Regions from separate parts of the Pseudoduganella rhizocola genome, predicted to be linked through region 2. Evidence: predicted binding sites of a transcription regulator. Region 2 holds the regulator's gene; the other holds the start of a gene.
The links. Region 2 encodes LexA, which represses DNA repair genes until DNA is damaged. Its sites were predicted from a motif close to ACTGTATNNNNATACAGT; they were not measured.

Region 1: ACJRPG_RS09070 (error-prone DNA polymerase) is a predicted target of LexA. The motif match lies at 1,370-1,387, and genes of this name have one in related genera.

The regions. Positions count from the first base shown of each region.
Region 1 covers NZ_JBJQIK030000003.1:402,979-406,388, reverse strand. Annotated here, with positions in the region: gene ACJRPG_RS09070 (error-prone DNA polymerase) at 1-1,354, opposite strand, end outside; gene ACJRPG_RS09065 (hypothetical protein) at 1,750-2,244, shown strand; gene ACJRPG_RS09060 (DUF6932 family protein) at 2,314-3,410, shown strand, end outside.
Region 2 covers NZ_JBJQIK030000002.1:67,120-70,529, forward strand. Annotated here, with positions in the region: gene ACJRPG_RS03870 (cystathionine gamma-synthase family protein) at 1-142, shown strand, start outside; gene ACJRPG_RS03875 (hypothetical protein) at 225-662, shown strand; gene ACJRPG_RS03880 (glutathione S-transferase family protein) at 669-1,295, opposite strand; gene lexA (transcriptional repressor LexA) at 1,295-1,936, opposite strand; gene rpsF (30S ribosomal protein S6) at 2,160-2,543, shown strand; gene priB (primosomal replication protein N) at 2,563-2,883, shown strand; gene rpsR (30S ribosomal protein S18) at 2,885-3,175, shown strand; gene rplI (50S ribosomal protein L9) at 3,206-3,410, shown strand, end outside.

The sequences.
Region 1 (3,410 bases), on a different contig from region 2:
CCTTGTCGACGACCGAGAGGTCGACGCCCAGCGCGGTGCCGACGTCGCGCAGCACGCTCTTGGGACGGTAGCTGATGACGACCGCCGTCAGGGCGGCGCGCGTGCGGCCATACTTGCGGTAGATGTACTGGATCACTTCCTCGCGGCGCTGGTGCTCGAAGTCGATGTCGATGTCGGGCGGCTCGTTACGCTCCTTCGAAATGAAGCGCTCGAAAAGCAGCGTGCCGCGAGCGGGATCGACTTCGGTGACGCCCAGGCAATAACACACGGCGCTGTTGGCGGCCGAACCGCGGCCCTGGCACAGGATCTTGTTGGTGCGGGCGAAGCGCACGATGTCGTAGACAGTGAGGAAGTAGCTTTCGTACTGCAGCTCGGCGATCAGGGCCAGCTCGCGCTCCAGCAGGTCCTGCACGGTAGCCGGCAGGCCTTGCGGGTAGCGCCACCAGGCGCCCTGGTAGGCCTGCTGGCGCAGGTAGCTGGTGGGGGTTTCTCCTTCCGGCACCAGTTCGGTCGGGTAGTCGTAGCGCAGTTCGTCCAGCGAAAAATGGCACTGGCCGGCAAGGGCCACGGTTTCGTCCAGCGTGGCGCGCGGGTAGAGGTTGGCCAGGCGCAGGCGGGAGCGCAGGTGCTGCTCGGCGTTCGAGGGCAGCTTGTAGCCGCATTGGGCGACGGGGATGCCGTGCCGGATCGCGCTCATTGTGTCCTGCAGCGGTTTGCATGAGCGCACATGCATGCAAACGTCGCCGGTGGCTACCACGGGCAGGCCGCACTGCGCTGACACCGCGGCCACGGCGGCGCGCTGCCGCTCATCTTTCGAGCGGTGATGCAGCGTGAGGGCGATGCGTACCCGGCCGGGCGCCAGCGCCTGCAGCCAGACGGCGGGACCGGTCAGTTCCTCCGCGCTGGCGCCATAGCGCGGCAGCAGCACCAGCTGGCAGCCGGGCAGGCCGCGCAGTGCCTGCAGGTCGGGCGGCGGCGCGCCGAGGTCGCGCGGGTGCAGCCGGTATTCGCCCTTGTCCGAGCGGGTGCGGGCCACGGTGATCAGCTCGCTGAGGTTGCCGTAGCCGTTGCGGTCCATGGCCAGCACCAGTAGGCCGAAAGGCGGGCTGCCGTCTTCCGGCGTCACCGTCATCTGGCTGCCGACCAATAGCTTCAGTTTGACTTCTTTCGCCGCCAGATGCGCCTTCACGACGCCGGCCAGTGTGCACTCGTCGGTGATCGCGATGGCGGCGTAGCCGAGCGCTGCGGCGCGCGCCACCAGGTCCTCGGGCGCGGAGGCGCCGCGCAGGAAGCTGTAGTGCGAGAGGCACTGCAGTTCCGCATAGTCGGGTAGCTGGGGCGCTGGTGGAGGCATATTGGGGAGCGAAATACTGTATAAACATACAGTATCCAATTCGTGCGCAGTCGTCAATCCTTCAAGCGAAGCACGACACGATTGTGGGTTGAAATGGCTCCTGGATAGAGCAGACCCGCGTCAGCGCAGTGCAGGTTATGGCGTAAGAGCGCGGTGGCTCAGCACCATTGGAATAGAGCGCAACTTCGCGGGTCGCTCCATGACTCTGGACAAACGCTGCAACCGTAGGGTCTGCGGGGCAGGCGACGAATCAGCCCTCACTGCTTGCTTATGTGACAAAGCGTTAGTTTTTCGCCAAGGCAAGGTGCTATGCTGCTGCTTAGACGGGAAGGACCAAGAGTAGCGAAATTTGAACCAACTCCCTTATCTCTTACCTAATTACCAAGAGGCCGTGAATGAGAGCTAAGCCTGAGTCACCATATATTGCTAGCCCAAATAGGCTTGCCGACGTTATCGCTGCCATCCAAGCAATGGCTGTCTATGATTTTCATATGCAGTCTTTCGAAAAATGGGCGGTGAGAATTACTGGAGATGATTCCAAGTCTGAGTACTGGAAAAAAGTATTTGTGGAACATCCCGAGTTCTTCCGTCTGGATACCACAAGGAAGCTTGCTTCGCTTGTTTGGCGGCGGCAGTACCCTAAGCGCTACCATGTCGACCGCCAGGAAATGCTAACAGAGCAGGAATATAAGTTATTGGACGAGGACGAAACAACGCGTCTCTCCCGACCTCCACTTGGTCCGGGAGACATCAAAACTTTGATTGACGCGGCCACAAACCTCCACACTCGGGCTGTCGAACTGCGACGAGAATCCAGGTGGTGGGTGCCGTTGGCCGGTGCGTTAGGTGCGTTGGCGGGCGCTATCATTGGTAGTGTTTTAAAGGGATAGGCCGACCGACTCGCGGCAGTCCGGTAAACGTCTGAGACATTGTTAATCACGAAGCCTTCGAATCCACTCATGATTTTGCCTAAATTACACATAGACACTGACGGAAATCTCAGTCCCGGAACCCATGAAATCACAGAAGAACAATTTCTTGAGACGTTTTGTTCCCTTCGCGAAAACGAAAATATTTTTTCAGCTATACGTCCTAGATTTCGCCAAGCGTTTACCGATATATGTAATTGGGCCAATCGAAATGACGCAACCTCGATTGTAATTGGTGGCTCGTTTGTCACGGGTACTCAATACCCAAACGATATAGATGTAATCGTATTTTTTAAACAGGCAAAGGATATTCCGCGTAATGTCGAATTATTAGAGTATGATGGCGTCCGATGCGACATTCAGATCCTTTCAGAAGATCAGCCCGAAATTTGTGAAGCGTTCATAAAGGTTCTTGCTACCTCGCGTCGCGAGACCCCTCGAGGCATCGTCCAGATCAAGTTCGACAGTCAAGTCAAAACCCATCACACTCCATATCGTAAGAACGAGCTTTTTGATATTGCCTTAGCCAGTTATCAGGGGCGCAAAATTACGTCTTTACAGCAACTCAAAGGGGTCGTTATCCCAATCCATGGCATTCTTAGTGACGCGGAATGGGTACCCCACGTGTCATTGGTTCTGAGTACCTCTGGCTGGGCTGTTGCTCCATACGTTTATGGCAACAGAATGCCAACGTTATTGACTAATAACGGCGATAGAGCGCGTGTTGTTGAGGGGTTTCGGGATTGGTTGATCACTGTTCGATCCAATTTCGCGGGGCCGATTTCAATACTGGCTCATTCATTTGGCACATATGTTATCGCAAGATATCTGTCCGACGCTGGGAATCTCGTTACCAAATTTGATTCAATTATCTTATGCGGATCAATACTTTCTAAGGAGTTTGACTGGTCTTTGCACTTAGGGAAAAGTGTTAACCGCGTGCTTAATACCATTTCAGAAGAGGACCAATGGGTAAAACATATGCCAGAAGGGGGGCGTCTTTTGTTCAGCGACCCGCTGTACGGTGATGCGGGACGGGAGGGATTTACTTCTAGTCATCCCGATTTATCGCAGGTGCGAAGTAAGTTACTCCAGCATGGTAATATTTTTAAGGATGATGTAATACG
Region 2 (3,410 bases):
GGCGCACACCATCTTCTACGAGATGGGCGCCGAGCGCCGCGCTTCGATGGGCATTGCCGAATCGCTGATCCGGGTCTCGGTCGGCATCGAGGACACGGCCGACCTGCTGGACGATTTCCGCGCCGCGCTGCCTGAAGCCTAGCAGCATGCAAGCAAATTGCGCTCGCCGGACGGCGGGGGTATAGTGATTTTCTACACTTTCCCACCGTCCGAAGAGGTCTGCAATGAAACGCATCGCTGCAATCATCCTGGCTGCCATGGCGGGCAGTGCTTCCGCCGCTACTTCCTTCGATCACCTCGCGTATAGCCAGTCCGGCTGCAAGCTGCCGGCATTCGTGGCGGTCTCGAACGAGGCCGCCGCCCAGCGCACGGAGCAGGAGTACCGCAACTGGCAGGCTTGCTATAACCGCTATGCTGAGCGCCTGAATGCGGAGTTCGACAGCAATGAGGCCTTGGGGCAGGACACCTACCTGAAGCTGGTGCAGGAGGCCGAAGACGCCGCTGCCGAGGCGCAGCTGCAGCGGGCCCGCTGGATCGGGCAGTCGCGCGCGCTGGCGGCCGCCCGCGCTGCGGCATTTGCCTCCGACTGGAACGCCCATGCGCGCCGCGTCTCGATGACGGCGGCCGAGAGCCGCGGCACCTATTATGGCGCGCGCCACTAGGGCGGCTTACCAGGGATCGGCGCCCGGCATGCGGTAGGGGTGGCGCCAGCCGGGCAGGGCCGCGATGCGGTCCAGCCAGGCCTGCACCCGCGCCGGGTAGTCCACCTTGGCCTGTTCCGGCCAGTACATATAGCCGCACAGCGAGAAGTCGGCCGCGCTGGGCGCGTCGTCCAGCAGGAAGGCGCGGCCGTCGGCGAATTCCTCTTCCAGCCTGAGCATGTCGGCGTCGAAGCGGCGCCGGAACCAGGGCAGCACCGTGCCCGCATAGGCGCCCTCGTCGTCGAACTTCTGCCCATAGCGCAGGTGGGCCATCGACATGCCGACCCGGTTCGCTTCCCAGAACAGCCATTCGCGCACGCGCTCCAGGCGCTCCGCCGTTTCGCCGCCGTAAGCTCGCAGGTGCTGCGCCAGGTGCAGCAGGATGGCGTTGGACTGCACGTAGGGCTTGCCGTCATGCACCAGCAGCGGCACCTCGCCGTAGCGCGCCAGGCTGCGGAAGGGTTCCGGACGGTCGGCCCGCGCCAGGCGCAGGTCGATTTCCTCGTAGCTGTGCGGCACGCCGGCCACATTCAGCATCAGCTGGACTTTGTAGCTGTGGCCGGACTCGCAGCTGCCGTAGAGCTGGATCGCCATCAGTGCCAGCTGCGCAACAGCCCTACCGCCAGGCCTTCCAGGGCGAATTCGTCCTCCGGCTGCACGGTGATGGTCTTGAAGTCGGAATTCTCCGGCAGCAGCTCGATGGTGGCGCCGTTGCGCCGGTAGCGCTTGACGGTGACTTCGTTGCCGAGGCGGGCCACCACGATCTGGCCGTTCTTGGCGCTGTCCACCTTCTTCACGGCCAGCAGGTCGCCGTCCATGATGCCGATGTCCCGCATCGACTCGCCGCGCACCTTGAGCAGGTAGTCCGGCTTGCTGCTGAACAGCTTGGGGTCGACGCTGTAGCTGGTTTCCAGGTTTTCCTGGGCCAGGATGGGCGAGCCGGCCGCCACGCGGCCGATCAGTGGCAGGCTCATCAGGACCGGGGCCGGGACGTGCGGCATCGGCGCGCTGGACTCGGCAAACGAACCCAGCAGGCGGATGCCGCGCGAAGTGCCGGCGGTGATTTCGATGGCGCCCTTGCGCGCCAGCGCTTTCAGGTGCTCCTCGGCGGCATTGGCCGACTTGAAGCCCAGCTCGGCCGCAATCTCGGCGCGGGTCGGCGGGAAGCCGGTGTTCTCGATCGCATCCTTGATGAGATTGAGGATTTCTTCCTGCCTTGCAGTCAGTTTGATCATGGGTGGCCACTGTGAATATCGACAGACTGTATTTTTGTACAGTGTGTCGGATATTGCAAGCTTTTTATGGGGAAAGCTGACACCCTGGGGTCAGGCACCGTGGTGTCAGCCGGTCCCGCTCTTCCAATCGGGGCGAAAAGCTGCTATGCTTGCGGGCTTACCTCTTCCCACACTCGTCTTGACGCCGGGGTGGGCTATTTTCACAGTCCTTAAGGGAGTTTGCATGCGTCACTATGAAATCGTATTTATCGTCCATCCGGACCAGAGCGAGCAAGTGCCCGCGATGATCGAACGTTACAAGGCCAGCGTGACCTCGCGCGGCGGTAACGTGCACCGCGTGGAAGATTGGGGCCGCCGTCAAATGGCGTACTCGATCCAGAAACTGGCGAAAGCACACTACATCTGCATGAACATCGAGTGCGACAACGAAACTCTGGTCGAACTGGAAACCGCGTTCAAATTCAATGATGCCGTGCTGCGTCACCTGACCGTCAAGATGAAGAAAGCGGAAACCGCTCCTTCGCCGATGATGAAGTCGGTCCAGCGTGAAGATGCGGCCAAGAGCCACCGCGCCGAAGCACCAGCAGCTGCCCCTGCCGCGGCCTAAGTCTTAATCAGGAACGGACCTGAACCAGCTTCAGTTCACCGCCCTCATCACCGAACGGGACGCCCTGCGCTACACCCCGGCCGGCATGCCGATTGTGAATGCAGTATTGCAGCACAGTTCGCAGCAGATGGAGGCAGGCATCGCCCGCTTGACCGAATTCGAGATCGCCGCCGTTGCGGCAGGCGAAATCTCCGGACGGTTCAACCAGGCAGCCCTCGGTGGCGTGTATGAGTTCAGCGGTTTCCTGGCGAAGAAGAACCGCAATAGCAAAAGCCTGGTATTTCACATCATTGATTTCCGTGCTGCCCAGAGCAGCGCACATTTAGATACAGGAGCCTAAAATGGCATTCGGTAAAAAGTTCGACAAAAACAAGCTCAAGCTGAAAGAGAAGCGCAAACAGCAAAACCCTCTGTTCAAGCGCAAGAAGTTCTGCCGCTTCACCGCCGCCGGCGTGGAACAGGTGGACTACAAAGACGTGGACACCCTGAAGGACTTCGTCCAGGAAAACGGCAAGATCATGCCGGCCCGCCTGACCGGCACCAAGGCGCACTACCAGCGCCAGGTTGACACCGCGATCAAGCGCGCCCGCTATCTGGCCCTGCTGCCTTACACCGATCTGCACCACGCTTAATCGCGCCGCTGATCAATCCTGGAGAACACTATGCAAATCATTCTGTTGGAAAAAGTTATCAACGTCGGCAACCTGGGCGACGTGGTGAAAGTCAAGGACGGTTACGCCCGTAACTTCCTGATCCCGCAAAAACTGGCGCGCCGCGCCACCACCGCGGCCGTGGCCGAATTCGAAGCCAAGCGCGCCGAACTGGAAAAAGCCGCTGCCGCCAAGCTGGCAGCGGCCCAGGCACAAG